DNA from 3 places in the Bradyrhizobium amphicarpaeae genome. Region 2 is predicted to be linked to each of the others. Evidence: riboswitches for the same ligand, from Rfam matches in the RefSeq annotation. Region 2 holds a riboswitch; each other region holds the start of a gene.
The links. A riboswitch is a leader RNA that binds a small molecule or an ion and turns the genes downstream of it on or off. The one in region 2 is predicted to bind cobalamin.
Positions count from the first base shown of each region.

Region 1: linked by a shared signal. The riboswitch ahead of CIT40_RS12525 (DUF1636 family protein) and the one ahead of CIT40_RS18065 (TonB-dependent receptor) in region 2 are both predicted to bind cobalamin.
Region 3: linked by a shared signal. The riboswitch ahead of CIT40_RS06615 (TonB-dependent receptor) and the one ahead of CIT40_RS18065 (TonB-dependent receptor) in region 2 are both predicted to bind cobalamin.

Region 1 is NZ_CP029426.2:2,742,888-2,750,221, reverse strand. Features, by position in the region: gene cobN (cobaltochelatase subunit CobN) at 1-817, opposite strand, end outside; gene cobW (cobalamin biosynthesis protein CobW) at 817-1,851, opposite strand; gene CIT40_RS12525 (DUF1636 family protein) at 1,848-2,222, opposite strand; cobalamin riboswitch at 2,316-2,532, opposite strand; gene cobO (cob(I)yrinic acid a,c-diamide adenosyltransferase) at 2,573-3,208, shown strand; gene CIT40_RS12515 (cobyric acid synthase) at 3,430-4,878, shown strand; gene cobD (threonine-phosphate decarboxylase CobD) at 4,867-5,832, opposite strand; gene cbiB (adenosylcobinamide-phosphate synthase CbiB) at 5,844-6,785, opposite strand; gene cobU (bifunctional adenosylcobinamide kinase/adenosylcobinamide-phosphate guanylyltransferase) at 6,907-7,334, shown strand, end outside.
Region 2 is NZ_CP029426.2:3,884,462-3,891,795, forward strand. Features, by position in the region: gene CIT40_RS18065 (TonB-dependent receptor) at 1-2,126, opposite strand, end outside; cobalamin riboswitch at 2,241-2,454, opposite strand; gene CIT40_RS18070 (response regulator) at 2,483-2,920, opposite strand; gene CIT40_RS18075 (ATP-binding protein) at 2,917-6,198, opposite strand; gene CIT40_RS18080 (hypothetical protein) at 6,313-6,537, opposite strand; gene CIT40_RS18085 (hypothetical protein) at 6,623-6,874, opposite strand; gene CIT40_RS18090 (hypothetical protein) at 6,975-7,184, opposite strand.
Region 3 is NZ_CP029426.2:1,357,391-1,364,724, forward strand. Features, by position in the region: gene CIT40_RS06615 (TonB-dependent receptor) at 1-1,114, opposite strand, end outside; cobalamin riboswitch at 1,222-1,417, opposite strand; gene CIT40_RS06620 (alpha/beta hydrolase family protein) at 2,379-3,539, shown strand; gene CIT40_RS06625 (amidohydrolase family protein) at 3,706-5,196, shown strand; gene CIT40_RS06630 (CobW family GTP-binding protein) at 5,200-6,126, shown strand; gene CIT40_RS06635 (tautomerase family protein) at 6,140-6,517, opposite strand; gene CIT40_RS06640 (TetR/AcrR family transcriptional regulator) at 6,675-7,274, shown strand; gene CIT40_RS06645 (hypothetical protein) at 7,278-7,334, opposite strand, start outside.

The sequences.
Region 1 (7,334 bases), 1.1 Mb from region 2:
TTCCGTCATCGCCCAGGGCCGAGAACGCCGTCGCGTTGACGATCGCAGCCGGAGGATGTTGCGCGAGATGCGCCCGCAACCAATCCGCAACGCCCGGGGCCTTCAGCGAGGTGACGAACGCGCCGCAGGCGTCGAATCCCTCCTCACGCAGCGCTGCGATCAGCGCATCGACCGGACCGGTATCCGCGGCTGTGAGGTAGGAGCGATAGAACGTCACCAGCGCGCGCGGCCTGCCGTCGCCGCCCACCGGCGCAGCGATGACGCCGCGCGCGGGATCGTAAAAGCCCATCTCGGGCACGGTCGTCTCGCCGATGACAGGCCCGGCATAGAGGCCCGAAGCCAGCGCAAGCTGCGCAATCGCCGCTTGCGCGGCCACCGGGCCGCCGGTGTCGCAGAGCACCTTCAGCCGCCGCAGCGTCGAGACCGGCAGGGTCGAATACGCATCGAGCCTGACGTCGTCGCGGCCGTCGGCCGGCAGCACGGCCAGCACGATATTGCGATCCTTCGCGAGTTGCTGAAGAGCCGCGAGGCCGTACGCCCAATAGGACTCGCCGCCGATCAGCCGCACCAGAATGCCACGCGCCCGCGACAGTGTCCGCTCGACATAAGTGTCCACCGAAAGCGGATGACGCAGCTCAGCAAGGTTCGCAAGCCGCAGCGTCGGCAGGCTATCGCGGCCGCGCCGCCAACCGGCCGCGAACGCAGCGAGATCGGAATCCGAATACGAGAGCACCACGAGATCGGCCGGGTCCTGGCCGATGTCCCTTGGCGTCGCGGTCTCCTCGAGACCGCGGCTCTCGCGGAAAACGACGTGCATCAGACTCCCAATCCCGCCTTGATCGCGGCCTCGTCGATATCGCCGTGTTCGCCGATCACGACGAGCTTCGACTGCCTGATGCCCGCTCCCCATGGCTTGTCGAACTGGTGGCGCACGCGCTCGCCGACCGCCTGAAGCAGCAGCCTCATAGGCTTGCCCGCGACCGCGATATAACCCTTGGCGCGCAGCACGTTCTGCTCGCGCGCCAGCCGCTGAACGGATGCGACCAGCGCATCGACGTCGGTCACCTCGGGAAGATCGATCACCACCGAATTGAAATCATCATGCTCGTGTTCGTCTTCGCCATCATGATGCGAGGGACGCGCCGCGAGATCGTTCTCCGCGGCAGCGCCGAGGCCGAGGATGAGGCGCGCATCGATGGCGCCGTCGGTGACGGCCAGCATCGGCACGCGGCGCGGCATCTCGGCGGTGATCGCGGCCTTGGCGGCTTCGATGCCGGCGGCGCCCGCGAGATCGGCCTTGGTCAGCAGCACGATATCGGCGCAGGCGATCTGGTCCTCGAACACTTCCGACAGCGGCGTCTCGTGATCGAGACTTTCATCCGCCGCGCGTTGTGCTTCCACCGCAGCCGGATCGGGCGCGAAGCGGCCCGCCGCAACGGCTTCGGCATCGGCGAGCGCGATGACGCCGTCGACCGTGATGCGCGAGCGGATCTCCGGCCAGTCGAACGCCTTCAGCAGCGGCTTGGGCAGCGCCAGACCCGAGGTCTCGATCAGGATATGATCGGGCCGCACCGGCCGCGCCAGCAGTTTCTCCATGGTCGGAATGAAATCGTCGGCAACGGTGCAGCAGATGCAGCCATTGGCGAGCTCGATGATGTTCTCCTCCGGGCAGTTCGCGTCGGCGCAGGACTTCAGGATCTCGCCATCCACGCCCTCGCTGCCGAACTCGTTGACGAGCACCGCGAGCTTCTTGCCGTTGGCATTGCTGAGCAGATGCTGGATCAGCGTCGTCTTGCCGGAGCCGAGGAAACCGGTGACCACAGTCACCGGGACTTTTGCGAGCGAACTCATTCGGCGGCCTCCGGCACGACGGCAACAGGGGGAATGCGCGCAAGCGACTGCTTGCGGAAGATTTCGGGACGGCTGCGCCACGGCACGAGCCCGTCCGGTGCGGCGGCATAGGCGGCTGCGCCCGTGACCACGTCCTGCGCGTTCGTCTCGGACAGGCGGCCGTAGACATAGGACCAGCGGCCGGGCGCGCTGAGTGCGACCGAGCAGCCCTGGCTGCAGGCCGACAGGCATTCGACCGGAACCACATCGACGCCCTCGGGCACGCCGGCCTCGAGGATCGCGCCAAGCAGGCGCTTGCCGGGCGTGGTCTCGCCTTCGCCCGGCGTCTCGCCGGCGCGGCAGGTGATGCAAACGTGAAGTGTGACGGTCATCGCTCTTCCAGATTAAACGGCGGAGGCGATGAGGCGCACGGACCATTCTTCCGAAGGCCTGCTTCCCCGTCGCGGAACACCCCGTCCGCCGGTCCAAAACTCGTTGCGCTGGCAGGTCTCCCGGCTTGCGGAGCAGGGTTTCCCCTTCGATCCCCGCCTTCCCGATCCCAGGGGATCAGTGGCTTCGGGCATCTCTCCGGTCACGGTCGCGGGGGCGGCTGCATTTTGGACCAAAATCTTGCCGATTCGGACCCTATCGCATTCCCTCTTCGCCTGTCATAGGACAGGAACCAACGCCCGGCCACCATTTGCCGGTGGCCGCCACTTGTCAAGCCGAAGGACCGGGACCGATGACGCCTGAACCGGATACGAAAACGGTCGATGATAGCGACGTCAGGCACGCCACGAAAATGGCGAAGAAGAAGGCCGCCCGCGACAAGATCATGGCGACCAAGAGCGGCGAAAAGGGCCTGATCATCGTCCACACCGGCGCCGGCAAGGGCAAGTCCTCCTCGGCCTTCGGCATGATCGTTCGCTGCGTCGCCCATGGCTTCCCCTGCGCGGTCGTGCAGTTCATCAAGGGCGCCTGGGATACCGGCGAGCGGCGCCTGCTCACCGGCCATTTCGGCGATCTCTGCCAGTTCCACGCCATGGGCGAGGGATTCACCTGGGAGACGCAAGACCGCGCCCGCGACATCGCAGCCGCCCGCGCCGGCTGGGAGAAAGCCAAGGAGCTGATCCTCGACGAGAGCTTGCGCATGGTCGTGCTCGACGAGATCAACATCGCGCTGCGCTACGACTATCTCGACATCGCGGAAGTCGTCGAGTTCCTGACCACCTCGAAGCCCGAGATGACGCATGTCGTGCTCACCGGCCGCAACGCCAAGGACGAGTTGATCGAGATCGCCGATCTCGTCACCGAAATGACGCTGGTCAAGCACCCCTTCCGCTCCGGCATCAAGGCGCAGGCCGGCGTCGAGTTCTGAAGCCGATGAGATTGAATTCAAATGCTGCGCCGAGGGAAGTGTGCTCCCTCCCCCGCTTGCGGGGGAGGGCTGGGGAGAGGGTGTCTCCGCAATCGAGAACCCCCAAGAGGAGAAAGCCCTCACCCGCGCCTTCGGCGCGACCTCTCCCGCGAGCGGGAGAGGTGCACCAAGCGCGCAGCCGCTTGATTCAACCCAATCCCGTTCCGCATTAGAAGACGCCGATGGCACGCGCATTGATGATCCAGGGGGCCGGCTCGGACGTGGGCAAATCGCTCATTGTCGCCGGCCTCGCGAGGGCCTTCACGCGGCGCGGCCTGCGCGTGCTGCCTTTCAAGCCGCAGAACATGTCGAACAATGCAGCCGTCACCATCGATGGCGGTGAGATCGGCCGCGCCCAGGCGCTGCAGGCGCTGGCCGCCGGCGTCGAGCCGCACACCGACATGAACCCGGTGCTGCTCAAGCCCGAGACCGATGTCGGCGCGCAGGTGATCGTCCACGGAAAGCGCATCGCAACCGCGCGGGCGCGCGACTACGCGGCGATGAAGCCCTCGCTGATGGGCGCGGTGCTGGAAAGTTTCGAGCGGCTGAAGGCGCGATCTGATCTGGTGCTGGTCGAAGGCGCCGGCAGTCCGGCCGAGGTGAATCTACGCAAGTCCGACATCGCCAATATGGGCTTTGCGCGCAAGGCGGATGTTCCGGTCGTGCTGGTCGGCGACATCGACCGCGGCGGCGTCATCGCCCAACTGGTCGGCATCAAGACGGTGATCGACCCCGACGATGCCGCGATGATCCAGGGTTTTGTCATCAACAAGTTCCGCGGCGATCCCACGCTGTTCGACGACGGCTACAGGCTGATCGAAGAAAAGACGGCATGGCGCGGCCTCGGCGTGCTGCCCTGGTTTCCGCGCGCCGGCGAGTTGCCGGCCGAGGACGCGCTGGGGCTGAGCGATGCACGCAAGCCGGGCCAATGCAAGATCGCCTGCCTGGCGCTGTCACGGATCGCCAATTTCGACGACCTCGATCCGCTCAAGCTGGAGCCAGGCGTCGATCTCGTCATGGTGCGCCCGGGCCAAGCGATCCCGGGCGATGTACGCCTGGTGATCATCCCCGGCTCCAAATCTACCCGCGGCGATCTTGACTTCCTGCGCGCGCAAGGCTGGGACATCGATCTGCTCGCGCATCACCGCAGGGGTGGCCATGTGCTCGGCCTCTGCGGCGGCTATCAGATGCTGGGCCGCAGCGTCGCCGATCCCGACGGCATCGAAGGGCCCGCCGGCGACACGGCGGGGCTCGGATTGCTTGATGTCGAGACGGTCATGAACCCGCAGAAGACTCTGACGCGGGTCGCGGCCGTGCATGCCGCCACAAACCAGCCGATCCAGGCCTACGAAATCCACATCGGCCGTACCGATGGGCCCGATCGCGCGCGCCCGTTCGCGGCATTGAACGGCGAGCCGGAAGGCGCGATCTCGCGCGATGGCCGCGTGCAGGGCAGCTATCTGCACGGCCTGTTCACATCGGATGATTTCCGCAAGGCGTATCTGGGCGGCCTCGACATTCCCGCGGGCGATGAGCCCTATCACGCCCGCGTCGAGAGCACGCTCGACGCGCTGGCCGATCACATCGAACAGCATCTCGACGTCGAAGGACTGCTCGCGCTAGCGCGCTAGGACCTCGGCAACGCGTGTCCACTCGGCTTCGCTGCCCGGAAGCCCGAGGCGCAGCCATGTCGGCCTTTGCGCGAACACGCGCGACCAGATCTGGCCGCGCGCGAGCTTCTCCTGCGCGGCGCGTGCGTCGGGCGTCTCGTACAGACGAAACAGTGACACACCGCCGACGAGCCGCCAGCCTTGCGCTTGCGTCAGCTCGTCCAGCCGGACACAATCGCGCACGAGACGCGCCGAGGTCGCTTCGGCCCAGGCATCGTCACGCAATGCCCGGCTGCCGATCGCGATCGCAGCTCCAGAGACCGGCCATGGGCCCGCCATCGCGGCGAGCCTGGTGACGTCCGCGGCATTGCCGATGGCGAACCCGAGACGCAAGCCGGCGAGCCCATAGAACTTTCCGAACGAGCGCAAGACCAGCAACCCGTACCGATCCGCTTCCGAAGCGAGCGACAGCTGCGGAACCGTGTCCGCAAAGCTTTCGTCAATCACGAGACGGCCGACGCGTGGCAGCAGCGTCAGCAAATCCTTCGGCGCATGACACCGGCCATCGGGATTGTTGGGATTGACGACGACGGCGAGATCCGCCCCCGCCAGCGCGTCGAGCTCCGCGACTTCCTGCACATCCCAGCCCGCAGCGGCCAGCACGCCGGCATATTCATTGTAGGTCGGCGCGAGGATGCGTGCACGTCCGCGCGGCGCCAGTTGCGGCAGCATTTGAATGACGGCCTGGGCCCCGCCCGTTGCGACGATCGGCGCGCGCGTGCGATAGGCGTGCCGCGCAGCCTGATGCAAGGCGTCGATCTCGGCGCGCGACGGCAGCGTGCTCCACGCCCGTGCGCTCATTTCGCCCACGGGATAAGGCAGCCGGTTGATCCCTGTCGACAGATCGATCCAGTCTTCCGCGCGTCCGCCAAAACGCTGCTGGGCCAGATCGAGATTTCCACCGTGCTCGCGCATGCCCCGTTCTTTCACGCGAAAGCCAGGATCGCAAGCAGGCCTGCGAGCAGCAGCATGGCGCGGCGGTAGACCGTCAGGGCCTCGGCGATGTCGGCGGCGCGCGGATCGCGCGCGCCTTCGTTCAGCCAGGGCTCGTTCGTGATGCTGCCGTGATAGATACGGGGCCCGCTGAGCCGCACGCCAAGCCCGCCCGCCATCGCGGCCTCCGGCCAGCCGGCATTCGGCGAGCGGTGGCGGCGCGCATCGCGCGTCATGCACGTCAGCGCGTCGGATCGCCGCGGTGCCAGCAACACGAACAGAAAGCCGGTCAGGCGCGCGGGAATGAAGTTCGCGATATCGTCGATGCGTGCTGCCGCCCAGCCGAACGCCTCGTGCCGCTCGCTGCGATGCCCGATCATGGAGTCCAGCGTGTTGATCGCCTTGTAACCGAGGATACCCGGCAGGCCGAACAGCGCGCCCCAGAACACCGGCGCGATGATGCCGTCGGAAGCATTCTCCGCGAGGCTCTCGATCGCCGCGCGCGCGATGCCGGCCTCATCGAGCGCCGCGGGATCGCGACCGACGATGCGCGAGACCGCCTCGCGCGCGTTGGCGATGTCGCCGGCCAGCAATGGATTTGCGACGGCGGCCACATGATCATGCAGCGAGCGCAGCGCGACCAGCGGCCAGGCCAGGACGCCGAGCAGCGCGATCTGGATCCAGCCCGAGGGAAGCAGGACCTGAAGCAGCCAGCCGACCGCAACGGAGATTGCGATCACCACGAGCGCGCCGGCGATGCCCGCGCCACGGCGAAGCGCCGGCGGATCCGACGCGCGATTCCACGCGGAATCAATGGCGCCAATCATCCGCCCGAGCCAGGTCACGGGATGGCCGATCCGCGCGAACAGCCACGACGGCCAGCCCAGCAGGGCATCCACCGCCATCGCCACCACCATCGCGCCCGCAAAGCCCAATCCCGCCTCCTGTCACGCCCCTGTTGCGCAAAGCGAAGGCCAAGCGCAAGCCCCCGGCTGCCTGATTTCGGCTTTGTCTTTGCCCGCGTTTGATGATTAGTCAGGCCCTCGGGAGACCTTCATGGCCATCATCTTGATCACAGGCGGAGCGCGATCGGGCAAGAGCAGGCGTGCGGAAATGCGCACGCGCAGCTTCCCCGGGCAGCCCGTTTACGTCGCGACGGCCGAGGCGCTCGATGCGGAGATGGAAGCGCGCATCGCCACGCATCGCGCGCGGCGCGGAGCCGACTGGATCGAACGCGAGGTGCCGCTTGATCTCGTCCCCGCGCTGGTCGCGACGGATGGCGGCGGCGCAAGACTGGTGGACTGCCTGACGCTGTGGCTCTCCAATTTGATGCATGCCGAGCGCAACTGGGAAAGTGAAGTGACCGAGCTCGCGGCCGCCCTGCCCCGTTTGAAAAGCCCCGTCGTCTTCGTCACCAACGAGGTCGGCCTCGGCATCGTGCCCGACAACGCACTGGCGCGGCGCTATCGCGACGCTGCCGGAAC
Region 2 (7,334 bases):
AGCACATTGTTGACGCTGAGGGACCAGAAGTAGCGTTCATATCGGCCGCCGAGCTTGAGATCGATGGTGCCGTTGGCGGGGATCGGCTTCTGGGTGCCCGCCTGGTCGTTGTCCATCCGCCGTTCGCTCCAGAACCGCGCGGTCGCGTCGAGCACCACATAGTCCTGCCAGACGTTCCAGGTCACGCCCGCACTCGCCGTGTAGCGCGACACCAGCGGCACGTCGTTGCCGGCCCAGATGCCTTCGCGGAAGACGGCACGGGTATAGGCCACGCCGGAGCGCAGCAGCAGGGCATCGTTGACGCGATAGGACAGGCTGGTCTCCGAGCCGTAGCGCCGGGTCGGATCGAGATTGGTGTTGTAGAACAGGACCGGACTGAAATGGACCTCGTTGGTGAGATCCATCAGGTAGAGACTGCTCTGCAGCTGCAACCCGCCGCCCTTGATGCGCAGCCCGCCCTCGATGTCCTGAGAGGTCTGGGTCTTGAGCTGGAAGGTTTGCGGAATTGAAGCGAAGGTCAAGGGATCGAACGAAGGCCCCGACGACAGCCGCTCGTCGACGTCCGGCGTGCGGAAGGCGCGCGCGGCGCGGCCGAACAGCGAGACCATGTCATTGAGGCGATGCTCGGCCCCGAGATGCAGCGCATATTGGGTCTCGCTGCTCGTCAGCGGCAGCGCGCCGATGTCGGCGTTGAACGGCGCGGCGGGGTCGAAATTGTCGCGTGCCGCAAGGCTGATGGTCTGCACCCGCGCGCCGTAGGAGACGTCGGTGGTGGGCGCTACACCCAAGGTGTGCTGGAAATAACCCGCGACCGTCTGCTGCCTGAGGTCGTAATTGTGCCAGGCGGCGAGCCCCTGCCCGGCGCCGCGGTTCTGCTCAAAGCTCGCATCGTAATAGTCGATGCCGGTCAGAAGCTGCGACGGCATGCCGAGCAGCAGGCTCTTCACGCTGAGCCGCGGCGTGATCGACCAATTCGTCAGATGGGAGCCGACATAGGTCGACGTGAAGAAGGCCGGAACCGGCGCCGGGCTGGAGAAGAACGCGCTCTGCTGCTTCTTGTCACGCACGCCGCCATCGACGATGAGATCGACGCCGTTGACCAGGGTCCTGGTGAAGCCGGCCGTTGCGCTGAAGCCTTGCTGGTTGGCGTAGTTGAATGGCGTGCTGGTCCCGCGCCTGTTGGTCGCGAGCTCGTCGAGACCGATCGAGGGATCGACGGTGCGGCCACCCGGCAGCCGCAGCTCCTGATTGTCGCCGGTGACGGTGAGAAACGCGGTCAGTCCGGGCGTGGTGTAGTTGAGATTACCGACGCCGTTCTGCTGTGAATAGCGGTTGTTGTCGCGGTAGCCGTCGGTCCTGACCGTATTGCCGTAAACCGAGGTCGACCACGGGCCGGAATTGAGCGAGGTCGAGACATTGCCGAGCCGGGTGTTGAACGAGCCGAAGCCGGCCTCGATGCGCGCGCTCACGGGCGGTCCGCCGACGCCATTTTTGGTGACGATGTTGATCACGCCGCCGACCGCATTGTCGCCGTAGAGCACCGCGCCGGAATTGCCGCGCGTGACCTCGATGCGCTCGATGGAATTGAGCGGGATGGTGGAGAGGTCCACCTGTGCCATGTCGACGTCGTTCAGCCGCCGGCCGTTGACCAGCACCAGTGTATTGGCGGTGGCGAAGGCGCCGAAGCCGCGCAGGTCCACGCCGGTCTTGGCAGCGATCGGGCCGCCATAGAACGTCGTGATCTGGGCGCCCGGCGTCTGCGTCGCAATGATCTCGGCAAGCGTCTGCGACGGCGAATGCGCGATATCCGCGGCCGTGATGACGGTCGTGGCGGCCCCGACGATGCCGCCGTTACCGGCGGCAGCCTCACCGCCGGTGCCGGATGAGCCGGCGCCATGTCGCGTCGGCGCGACATCCGCCGTCGCCCGGCGCCTGGTCGCCTCGCCGTCACCGGTTGCCCTTGCGCGCGTGCGGTTCTGATCGGAGGGCTGGGTCACTTCGATTGGTGGCAGCTGCTCGGCCAAGACCCGCTCGGCGAAGGCGGGAGACAGATCGAGCGAAGGCAAGGAAACCGATGCGAGCAGGCCGGCGGCAAGGCGCCTGGCGGCAGGAACGACACGGGACACGATGGCAACCTCGGTATGACGTCAGTGGCACGTCACAGCGAACGAGGTTTCACGGCAGAGCCATGGATTGCTCCGGTGAAGCCGATGTCTGTACTCCCCGACCGACATCTTCGCGTGTGACCACGGCTGACGGCAGGTCTCCTGGCTCGCGGGTCGTTACCTTGCGTCGCCTTCCCAGGACCGAGTTTCCCAGTGGCATGAGACGAAAGATTCACCGCTTACAGTTGCGGGGGCAGCCGCGGCGTTGAGACAAGTCCCGGCGATGGGACGTCCCGCACCACATTCCCTTTTGATCTCCGTGAGGAGAACCGTCGCCGGTCATTTAGGGGCCAACGCCTCGGCGAGTCAATCGACGGCTACGCCAAGGGACAGGTCTGCGTGGCCGGAAGCTCGCCGGGGGGAGCGGTTTCGTTCCGCTCGCTCTGCGCCGCTAGAGCCTGGCGGAGCGCGGTCTCCAGGTCCTGTTGCTGAAACGGCTTCTGCAGGATCGGAACGTGGCGGAAGTCCGCAAGCAAGCTCGCCGGACCGTAACCGGTGGCGAACACGTAAGGTATGCCGCGTTCGGCGATACAGCGCGCGACCTCGAAAGTCTGCCGCCCGTTGAGGTTGACGTCGAGGACCGCAACATCATACGAGAGCGCAGCCGCCTTCGCGAGCGCGTCATCGACGCGCGAGGCCATGCCCGCGATCTCGCAGCCGGCATCGACAAGGGAATCCTCGAGCAGCATCATCACAAGCGACTCGTCTTCCACGACGAAGACCCGCTGGCCAGCGAGATCGGTTTCAGGTTTCATGAGGGCCTCCCGGCAGCCATTGTTGCGATATCTAATCCGCCCAGGGTGGCGCGGATTTCATGCAGCTGCGCGCGAATGACGCAAACGACGCCTTCGGGCGCGAAGCGCAGATCGACGTCGGCGCCGCCGAATTCGTGCGACAGCCCTTGCTGAATCAGGCGGGTGCCGAACCCGCGCCGCGACGGCGGGACCACGGCGGGACCGCCCAGCTCGGTCCAGCACAACTCGAAACGATCATCGACCTTCCAGGCGAGGTCGACGGTTCCCGAGCCGTTCGACAGGGCGCCATGCTTGACGGCGTTGGTCGCAAGCTCGTGCAGCGCCATCGAGATGGCCAGTGCAGCCGAAGGCCGCATGCGCAGATCCGGCCCGCCGAAATTGAGCCTCGCACTCTCCGGCTCGGCATGCGCGGCGAGAGCCTCGGTCACGACCTCTCTCAGCTCCGCCGCCTCCCAATTTTCCCTGACCAGCACATCGTGTGCCTTCGACAAGGCGATCAATCGCGCATCGAACGCCCTGCGCCCCTCCGTCAGGCTCGATGCGTTGCGCAGGGTCTGGAGCGCGAACGACTGCACTGTCGTCAGCGTGTTCTTGACGCGGTGATTGAGCTCATTGACCAGCAGTTCGCGATGGCGCTCCTGGCGCTTGCGCTCGGTGATGTCGATGGCCGCACAAACCGCGCCCTGGAATACACCGGCGGCGTCGACGATCGGAGACGCCTGGAAGATCGCGGTGACCGAGGAGCCGTCATCGAAGCGGAGCTCGAGCTCCTCGCCGGCGACTTCCTCGCCGCGGGCCGCGCGGTGGAGCGGCAGTTCGGACGTTTCGACCGGGACGCGATCGCGAAGGACGCGGCAGGCCGGACGGTCGCCCTCGCGCGCCGACAGCGACATGTTGGCATCAGGCCGTACCCGCAATAGCCGCGCTCCATAGGCATTGCCGAACACGCGCTTCGCTTCGCGGTCGTAGGTGAACCAGACCGCGGTCGGCACGGTGCTGACGACAGCCTCCAGCCGCGCGGCCTGGCGGCGCTGGATCTCCTCGGCATCCCTGCGAATGCGCGCCAGCTGCAAATTGGCGCGCACCCGCGCCAACAATTCGCGCGCCGAGAACGGCTTGTTGACGTAGTCGTCGGCGCCGGCCTCCAGCCCCTCGACGCGGGCCTCTTCGCCGGCGCGCGCCGACAACAGGATGACGGGCGACCCGCGCAGATTCTCGTCGCTGCGGAGCGCCTCCAGCAGCCCGATGCCGTCGAGGCGAGGCATCATGACGTCGGACAGGATGAGGTCGGGCCGATGGTGCCTCGCGGCCTCCAGCGCGCCCTGCCCGTCGGCGAAGGCCTCCACCCGGTAGCCCCGGGCTTCGAGCAGACGCTTGACGTAGTTGCGCAGATCGGTGTTGTCGTCCGCGAGGATGATGCGCTCGCCGCTGCCACGTGTCGAGGCGTCCGGCGTCTCACTCGCGCTCTCCAGCGTGAGATCACCGCGCAGATCCGTGGCGCCCTCATCCTGCGGCAGCCAGCGCAGCGCCTCCTGGACATAGGCTTCGACGCCGCTTCCGGTCGTCAGCGTCGTCGCAAGGCGGTCGGCAACACGTTCTGCCGGCAGATGAGCCGATCCGAACGGGATCGTAACAGTGAAAACGCTGCCGCGGCCGAACTCGCTCGCGACGGTGATGGCGCCGCCGTGCTGCTTGATCAGCTCGTGCACCAGCGCAAGCCCAATACCGCTGCCCTCGAACGTGCGTCCCTTCGCTCCCTCGATGCGATGAAAGCGCTCGAACAGATGCGGCAGTTCGTCCGATGGGATACCCGTGCCGGTGTCACGCACGCGCAATTCGGCGGACTTGCCGTCGGCGCTGGTGCCGATCTCGACCGCGATCTCGCCCTCGAAGGTGAACTTGAACGCGTTGGACATCAGGTTGAGGACGATCTTCTCCCACATCTCGCGGTCGACATGGACATCGTGCGGCAGCACCGGACAGGTGATGATCAGCCGCAACCCGGCCCGATCGGTCGCCGAGCGGAAGTTCGAGGCGAGTTCGGCAGTAAACGCGGCAAGATCGGTCGGAACGAAGCTCGCCCGAACCCGCCCCGCCTCGATGCGGGAGAAGTCGAGCAGGCTGTTCACCAGCCGCAGCAGACGGAGCGAATTGCGATGCGCTATGTCGAGCCGCTCACGCTGAACCTCGGGCAGCGACGCCAGCGAGGTATCGTTGAGCGCGTCCTCGATCGGCCCCAGCATCAGCGTCAGCGGGGTACGGAACTCGTGGCTGATATTGGAGAAGAACGTCGTCTTGGCGCGGTCGATCTCAGCCAGCGCCTCGGCACGGCGGCGTTCCTCCTCGTAGGCCTGCGCGTTGGCCAGACTTGCGCCGATCTCCCCAGCCGCAAGTTCGAGAAAATTGCGATAATCGTCGTCGAACAGCCGAAACGGATTGAGACCGGCAACCAGGACCCCCTTACGGGCGGTCTCGCCGCGCGCCGGGATCGGGATCACCGCCGCCTGCCGCGGCGCCACGTCCCAGGCGCCGCGCGGACATTCGGCCCCGAAGCGGGCGGCGAGATGGGAGACCACCTGCGGCTTCTGTTCGCGAATGACCTCGGCGAGCGGCCAGAGCGCCGGCCCCTCCAACGGGAGCTGCGACAGCGCCGCGGGATGGTCGGCATCGATACCGCACCTGCCGACCAACGTGATCTCGCGCCCCTCGGGCTCGACCAGGTAGATCAGCGCGAAGGGTAAGTCGCGCGTGCCCGTCGCGAGCGCAAGGCTCGAGCGGCGGCAGGCCTCCTGAAGGGTACGCGTCTCGGCGGTCGTCCCCGCAAGCTCGCGCAGCAGCGCAAGCTGCCGGTCGCCGATGACACGGCGCGTATCGTCGGTATTGGCGCAGATGATGCCGCCGACCAGACCGTCGTCATCGGGAATCGGGCTGTAGGAGAAGGTGTAATAGGTCTCCTCCGGATAGCCGCTGCGCTCCATGATCAGAAGCTGCTCTTCGACGTAGGTGCCCTCGTCGCCGCCCATCGCGGTCGCGAGCATCGGGGCGATGTCGGTCCAGATCTCTCGCCAGATTTCCGCGGTCGGCCGGCCCAGCGCCCAGGGATGCTTGCCGCCGATGATGGACTTGTAGGCGTCGTTATAGAGGTAGATCAGTTCCGGACCCCACCCGACCCAGATTGGCTGGCGCGAGGTCAGCATGATGCGAACGGCCGTCTTGAGGCTGCGCGGCCAGTTCTGCGGCTCTCCGAGCGGCGTACGCGTCCAGTCATGGGCGCGCATGCGTGCGCCCATTTCCCCACCACCCGACAGGAAATCTGCGGGAGCCCTCGCCGTTGGGAGCTCGACAGCGCTGTTCACATCAAGCTCCGACGCACGCTGTCGCGCACGCAATTGTCACTGGGCGGGATGCCCTTCGGAACGGGTCTTGATCACCGCCCGCTCGCCGGCATCGACGAGCTGGCCGATCCCGGTGCGTCCCGCCAGGGCGGCGCGGATGATGTTCTCGGCAACCGATCGGCGGAAGCCGTGATCCTCCCCCGCCGGACGATCGCGGCAGATCCGATCAAGCGCCAATTTCATGTTGATCCGCGTCCGGGTGTCGAAATGCTCGCCGATCATTCGTCCGGCCCCTCACGTTGATATCGGGCACAAAACGTTCGAAGGGCCAGTCCGGTTCCATCCGGAAGGCCGAACCAGTCGGCGCTCAGGCTCGCCCCCGGAAACGCTGCGCCTGGGCCCAGGCGACAGCGACGTCGCTGGGCGGAACATCGACGCGCTTGATCGGGGTCAATTCGCCGGAGGCCGAGACGATTGCGGTCTCCTCGCGGCGGCAGCGCCTGCAGACGAAGCGGACCTCGTGCGGGGTGGCCATCCAGCTCGACCGTTTCACATTGGCCGCCATCGGCCATGCACCGCAATGCGAGCACGACACCAGAAATCGACCGGGATCGAGCATACCCATTTCCATCGGACTCCGCGGCCTTCCCGCCTGCTTTAACGATTGACCCCTGCGGGTCGTTCCGGTGCCCAAGCACCGCCGCCGGGAGAACGGCAGCTCAATGCGCGCCCCTGAGGGTGCAGGAGGTGGTGCAGGTGACCGTGGTGCCGCGATCACACGATTTGCAGGCACTGACGCACTGGTTGATGTCACGGGGATTGTAGCTGGTGTTCCGCAGCGGACAGATCGGCGTCGAGCCGGTGATGTCCTGCCCCTGGTCGCAGGCAGCCACCATGAGCGCAATGATGATCACGGCAACGAGGCGCATGGGATTGCCCTGTCAGGCATGGCGATGAATTTCACGGGGTGCGCTGCATTGCAACGAAGCCCGGCATTCCCACTGCGAGCAATCGTGGATGCGCGACGCTCGCATCCCGACAGGATGCGCGCCAAACCTTAAGAACGGATTGCAGCCGGC
Region 3 (7,334 bases), 2.5 Mb from region 2:
CGTCCTTCCAGTGTCGCTTGGAGTTCAAATAATAGAGCGAGTTCTGAACCGATATTCCGTCGGCGACCTGCCATTCGGTCTTCACCTGATTCCAGCTGTCCTGGTATCGGATATGGCTGTCGCTGACGTTGTAGTTCTTGAAGCGCAGCGATTCATCGAGCCTGCCGTTGATCAGCGGCGTGCCGAAGTAGCGTGACGGCTGGCGGTCACCATAGTCCGTAGACAGCGTCCAGGTGACGTCTTCGTTCTGCTTGAGCTGGATCACGGCATGAAGGGCGACATTGGAGGTGTCGTCGCGGTCGACCCAGCCGTCGGACATATTGCCGGAGGCCGTGATCCGGTAGGCGACGTCCTTGCTGACCGGACCGCCACTGTCCACGGCAATACGCCGCGTCATGTTGGTGTCCAGCGAGATCTCGGCCTGGTTGCGGGGAACCCACAAGGGCAGTTTCGAAACGACGTTGATGGCGCCGCCCACCGCACCCGCCCCATACATCACCGACGCAGGCCCGCGTAGCACTTCGATGCGCTCGGTCGACCACGTATCGAACGGAAAGGTCACCGTCCCGGCGCCGATATAGAGCTGGGTGCCGTCGTACAAGGTCATGACGGACCCGAGGCCGGTGAAGCCGCGGGTGTTGAAGGAGACGCCGCCATTGCCGGGGGCCGGGCTCGCCGTGAAGCCGGTGGCGTTCTGCGTCACGGCCTCGAGGAGGTTCTGCTGGCCGCGTTCGGAGATGGTTTCGGCGGAGATCACCTCCACGCTGCCCGGCGTCTGCAGCCGCGTCAGTCCGAGCCGGCTCCCGGCCGTGCTGGCCCCGGTGAGGTTGAGCGTCGGTGCAGCGAACACGGGACCCGTCGAGCCGGCAACGGGTTTATTGGCGTTGGCAGCCGCGTTGCGTTGCTGGTGGGAACGCACGGAGCGCGCGGCCGCGGCGCGGCGGTTGCTGCGCGCAGCCGGCGTTGCCGTATGCTGCACCACCACGGGGTCGAGCGTCTGGGGCGATCCGCCGGATTGTGCCGAGCCATCGGTCGACCAAGCGAGGCAGGAGAGTGCAACTGAATTGAACAACGTGCGGCGATGCCGCAGGGCGAAGATTGTCTGGGAGGTCATCAATGGACTCGCGATAACGTGGCACGTCACCGCGAACTCAGCTTGGCCGCTGCCTCGAGAAAAAGGCAGCTCAACACTCACCAGGACACCCCGCCCAATGTGCTCGCGTGTGACCACGACTGACGGCAGGTCTCCTGGCTCGCGGGTCGTTGCCTGTCGCCGCCTTCCCAAGCCCGAAGGCTCAGTGGCAATTTGGCGAAGGCTCGCCGCTTACAGTTGCGGGGGCAGCCACGGCATTGGGAGATCCCCGCACCGTATTCCCTATTGATCTCCCGAAGGAGAACCGTCGCAATCAACCTAGTTTCATTTGCAAACAGCTGTCAACCGGGAGTCTCGCGAAGGCAGATCAGCGCGTCGCGCCATCATCGGGCAAAGTGCGGAAGTCCACCGGTCGCAAGAACCGGTCGCCGGATGGGGCAGACGGCAAGTGCCGAACACGTCGAGGAGGATGAAGTTCGTCCAGGCCAGCTGCCCGTCGGGCAAAACAGCAGATCCGCTGTCAAGCCTTCCTCTCGAAAACATTCCACTTTACCGAAATTCGGTTTTGTCGTATGTGTCCGCCGTCCCGGCCCACATGAGGGGCGGTCGTACGTCGTTTCGAGCGCGGGCGGGGATTGCGGTGGACGCGGGCGGCGTCAAGGCGGAGCTTGCGCGTGCAGGGCGAGAGAACCTCGTGAGCGCGCGCGAACCGCGAAGACGAACGGCGCTCCTGCGTACGGCAAAACCGCGTCGTCCTGGCCGTCGTTGCCACGGTCAAGCTGTTCGAAGATGCGCGCGAGCCCAACCGGGCGACCGGCATCGTCAATTCGAATGGCGAGGGAGGCCAAAAGGAAAGTTCGGCTCCCGGGAGAGCGCGGCATATTGGCCGTCAGACCATCGCGCAGGGAAGGCCTGGTTTCGGCTGCCCTGTGTCTCCCCTGTGCATTGCGTGTGCATCCATTGAGCACGGGGGTCTTTACGGGTGCCAGCCGGCGCCCGGCCTTCCCTGCACCCTTTCTTTCGAGAGGGTGTGAAGAGGAGCACAACTCGGGCAAATCATTGCCGCGAGACCGCGAACGTGTGGCCCACCCACCTGCGACAATCGCGCACGGTTCGACAGCCCGGTTCCAACTTGGCGCGAGGCCAGGTGCAACACAATCTCAACCGAACCTGCTTAGGCCTGTCACCTGCTCATTCCTCGGTCTGATTCCACGGTCTCTTGCGACGGGTCTCCTGCATGACATCGGCTTGGCGTTTCTCTCTCCTGCTTCTCGTCCAGTTCCTCATGGGGGTTTCCGCCCACGCACAGGAGGGCCAGGTCGTCAAATTGTCGGCCGGCATCGAATATCAGCGCATCGCGCGCTGGGATGCCGATCAGCTCAACAAGATCCTGCAGGTCGACACGCCCGCTTTCGCCGGAATCACCGCGGCCTACAGCCCGGCGCGCAATGCCGTCCGGCTCTATCGCGTGACCTATTCGTCCGTCGTGCCCGAGCGCGGCAACAAGCCGACGATCGCCTCCGGGCTGCTCGCGATCCCCGAGGACAGCGGCACCTCGTTCCCGATGGTGTCGTATCAGCACGGCACCGTCTACGGGAAGCAGGAGGTCCCCTCGTTTCCGCAGCAGTCGCCGGAAACGCAATTGATGATCGCCCAGTTCGCCGGCCAGGGCTACGCCGTGATCGGCGCCGATTATTTCGGGCTGGGAACGTCGTCGGAGCCGGAAGGCTACATGGTCAAGGCGAGCCACCAGCAGGCGACCTACGACATGCTGATCGCAAGCCGCGCCGTGCTCGATCACCTCAAGCTCACCACGACCAAGCTGTTCCTCGCCGGCTGGTCGCAAGGCGGCTTCGTGACCATGGCCATGCTCGAAAAGCTCGAGCAATCGGGCGTCAAGGTCGACGCCGCCGCCACCGCGAGCGCGCCGGTCGATGCGTTCGTGGCGCTGAACGGCTTTCTCAATTTCCCGCGCAAGAACGATGCGAGCTGGGTGAATTCGCTGTTTATCCTGACGGCGTTCTCCTTCGAGAATTATTACGGGGTGCCGGGGCTCGCGCGCTCGCTGATCGCGGATGCCTATTACGATGTGTCGCGCAAGGCTTACGTGCGCGAACCCTTCGATCCGGCCGACGTGCCCACCGACCTGCACAAGCTGATCCGCGCCGACTATTTCGATCCGCAGTTCTTCGCGGCATCGGCCTATGGGCGCCTGGTCGCGCAGACCCAGGCGTATCGCTGGATCGTCAAGAGCCCGGTCCGCAACTATTACGGCGAGAGCGACGAAGCCATCAGCGTCGGGCTGGGCCAGCTCGCCATGACCTATCAGCGCGCAATCGGCAGCGGCAACACGGCGGTCGGCGCCGTCTCGACCGGCAGCACCAGCCATCGCGGCACCTTCGCGACGGCCGTGCCGAAGTGGAAATCCTGGTTTGACGGGCTCTGACGGCGCGCGCGATTCCGCATGATGCGTCGGCATCGGCGGCGGTAGTCGCTGCCCCGAAAATCTGCCTCTATGCGCGCCGGGACGGTACGCGATGCGGCCGGTCTCCCGCCTCCAAAGCTGCTGCCGGGCCTTTGGGGATTTGGCAATGGTTTTTCGGAGTGACGAGATGAGCGGCTTGGTGATTTCTGGCGGCCGGGTGGTGGATCCCGCGAGCGGGATGGACGCCGTCGGCGACGTGGCGGTGGTGGATGGCAGGATCGCCGCGGTCGGCACCGGTCTCGGCGGCGCCGAGCGGGTGATCGACGCCACCGGCCTCGTGGTCGCGCCCGGCTTCATCGATTTGCACGCCCATGGCCAATCCGTTCCGGCCGACCGCATGCAGGCGTTCGACGGCGTCACGACCACGCTCGATCTCGAGGCCGGCGTGCTGCCGGTCGGGTCCTGGTACGAGCGCCAGGCGAGGAAGGGCCGGGTGCTGAACTACGGCGCCGCCACAAACTGGGCGTTTGCGCGCATCGGCGCGATGACGGGCTCGAACGCCGAGAGCTCGCTGGAGGCGTTCGGCAACGCCATGCGCGACCGCCGCTGGATGGACAATGTGGCCACCGACACGGAAGTCGCCGGCGTACTCGAGCGTCTCGGGCGTGGCCTCGACGAAGGCGGCATCGGCATCGGCATCCTCAATGCCTACGCCCCGGGCGCCGGCGTGCAGGAGCTGACCGCGGTCTGCCAGCTCGCAGCAGCCCAGAACGTGCCGACCTTCACCCATGTCGCGTTCATGTCGCGCATCGACCCCGAAAGCGCGGTGGAAGCCTATATCCGCCTGATCGGCTATGCCGGCGCCACCGGCGCGCACATGCACATCTGCCATTTCAACTCGTCGAGCAAGACCGACGTCGAGCGTTGCCGCGAGCTGATCGCGAAAGCGCAGGCGCAGGGCCTGCCCATCACGGTCGAGGCCTACCCTTACGGCACCGGCTCGACCGTACTGGCCGCCGCCTTCTTCAGCGACCCCGAATTCGTCGAGCGCAACGGCACCGGCTACGATTCCGTGCAGCGCGTGACCGACGGCTATCGCTTCCACGACCGCGAGGAACTGTTGATGGCGCAGGCCGACGAGCCGTCCGCCATGGTGCTCTGGCACATCCTCGACATCGAGAACAATTCGCATCACCGCGACCTGCTCGACATGTCGGTGCTGTATCCCGGCGGCGCGATCGCGTCCGATGCGATGCCCTGGACGATGCCGGACGGCAAGACCTACACCGGCGATGCCTGGCCGCTGCCCGACGATGCCACCTCGCATCCGCGCTCGGCCGGCTGCTTCACCCGCTTCATCCGCGAATGGGTGCGCGAGCGCAAATCCGTGTCGTTGCTCGAAGGCGTGCGCAAATGCGCGCTGATCCCGGCGGAAATCCTCTCGCAGAGCACGCCGGCGATGCGCGCCAAGGGCCGGCTCGCGAAGGACGCGGACGCCGACATCGTCGTCTTCGACTACGAAAAACTCTCGGACCGCGCCACCTTTACGGCGATGAACCGTCCCTCGGAAGGCGTGCGGCACCTCGTCGTCAGCGGGCAGCCGTTGATCGCCGACGGCATTCTCGATGTCGCGGCGCGGCCGGGCAAGCCGGTGCGCCGCCCCGTCGTCGGGGGCTGATTCATGCCGGTCCCCATCCTGCTGGTGACGGGCTTTCTGGGGGCGGGCAAGACCACGGTGGTGAACCATCTGCTGGCGCATGCGCAGGGACGGCGGATCGCCGCGATCGTCAATGATTTCGGCGCCATCAACATCGATGCCGAGCTGATCGCCGGCGCCAGCGACGGCGTGGTCAGTCTCGCCAACGGCTGCATCTGCTGCTCGCTCGAAGGCGATCTGCTGCGCACGCTCTCGACGCTATTGCGGCGCGATCCGAAGCCCGAGCATATCGTGATCGAGACCAGCGGCGTCGCCGATCCCGCCGACATCGTCCGCAACCTGATGGATCCCGTGATCGTGCGCGAGGCGCCGCTGGAGACGGTGCTGTGCGTGATCGACGCAGCGACACCGCCGGCCGCGCTCGAGGATGCCCTCCAGCGTTCGCAGTTGCGCGTTGCCGATATCGTGGCCTTGACCAAGCTGGATCTGGCGGACGAGGGCGCGGGTGCGCGGATGCGTCAGGCCATCCGCGCCTTGCGCCTTCCTGCCGTGGTGGTCGATGCGCGCCATGGCGAGATTCCGTCCGCGCTGCTGTTTCCCGCGAACGTCGAGCGTGCGCCCGCGCCGCGCGATCCGGGCCCGAAGCGCCCCTCAGAGGAGCGCTTCGAGACGCTGAGCTGGACCTCGGACCGCCCGGTCTCGCTGCCCCGCCTGCAGCAGGCCATCGGCAAGCTGGCGCCGAAACTGGCGCGCGCAAAAGGCCTGTTCGAGACGGTCGAGCAGCCGGGGCGCCAGATGGTGTTCCAGTTCGCCGCCGGCCGCGCCACGCTGGCGCCGGGCGAAGCGCCGACGCCGGGCGCGCCGCGCGCGCGGATCGTCTTCATCGCCGAACTCGGGGTGCTGTCGAAAGCCGAGCTCGAGGGCGTCATGGAGGCTTGTGTTGCGGATTGAAACCGCGGCCGCGTCACGCAAACTGCGCGATGCCGTGTCCCACCGACCAGTTCTCCTTGGGCGCGTCGAGCACGTTGACGAACACGTCTTCGGGCCGGATGCCCGGATTTGCGCCGAGACGATCCGCGATCTGGCGATACAGCGCCTTCTTCTGCTCGGCGGTGCGCGAGGCGAACACGGTGATCTGGATCAGCAATGCGTCGTCGCTGCGCGCGACGCCGTAACCGGTGCCGCAGCGGAAGTTCGCCGGCTCATGCTCGGTGATGGACATGAACGCGTCGTCCTCGGGCACGTCGAGCGCCGCGCGCATGGCCTGGTAGAGTCCGTCGAGAATCGCCTGCCGGTAGGCTTCGGACTTGCCGGCGCGCATCGCGATGTGAAGCAGTGGCATGAGCGGGTCCCTTTGCATGCGGGCTCGATCCGGCGGCGCAGGTCGCCTTGCCGGTTCGTCCGATTGACGGAACGGACTATCAATCCCATCTGGTTTTTGACACGATGTCGAGAAAGCATGTTCTTGACAGCGTGTCAAATACTTTGAGGAACGGAATTTGAGGCCGCGCGAATTCGATCATGACGAGGTGCTGCGCATCGCCTTCGACCAGTTCTGGCGCAAGGGTGTGCGCGGCACCTCGCTGTCGGACATCGCGCGCGATGCCGGGGTGCAGCGCGGCAGCCTCTACAATGCCTTCGGGAGCAAGGAGGCGCTGTTCCTGCAGGCCTATGGACGTTATGCGGAGGATTATCTCACAACCCTGCAAAAGGCGCTCGGGACGGGCAGCTTGCGCAAGCGCCTCACTGCGTTCTTCGATCTGACCATCAGCAATTTCCGTTCGGGCACGCCGCCGCGCGGATGTCCGACCACGCGCGGCCTGATGGAGCTCGGCGCCGCCGAAGGCGAGGGGCTGGACGAGGATGCCCGCCGGGCCTTTGCAAGCCTGGTCTCGCGCATCGTCGCGCTGGTCGAGGACACGTTTACGGCCGGAGCGGCGCGCGGCGAGTTCAAGGGCGACGCGGCGGCGGCGGCGCTCCATATCGTCACTGTGACGCGCGGCCTCGCCGTGCTCGAACGCGCCTTCGGCGACGAGGCGCAACTGCGCAAGATCGCCGCCGGCACCATCGATCTCGTGCTTGGCAGGAAAGGCGACTAGATATCAGCACAAGGCGAGGGCGTTGACCGCCCGCATCGCCGCAGCTTGCTGGCCGGAGCT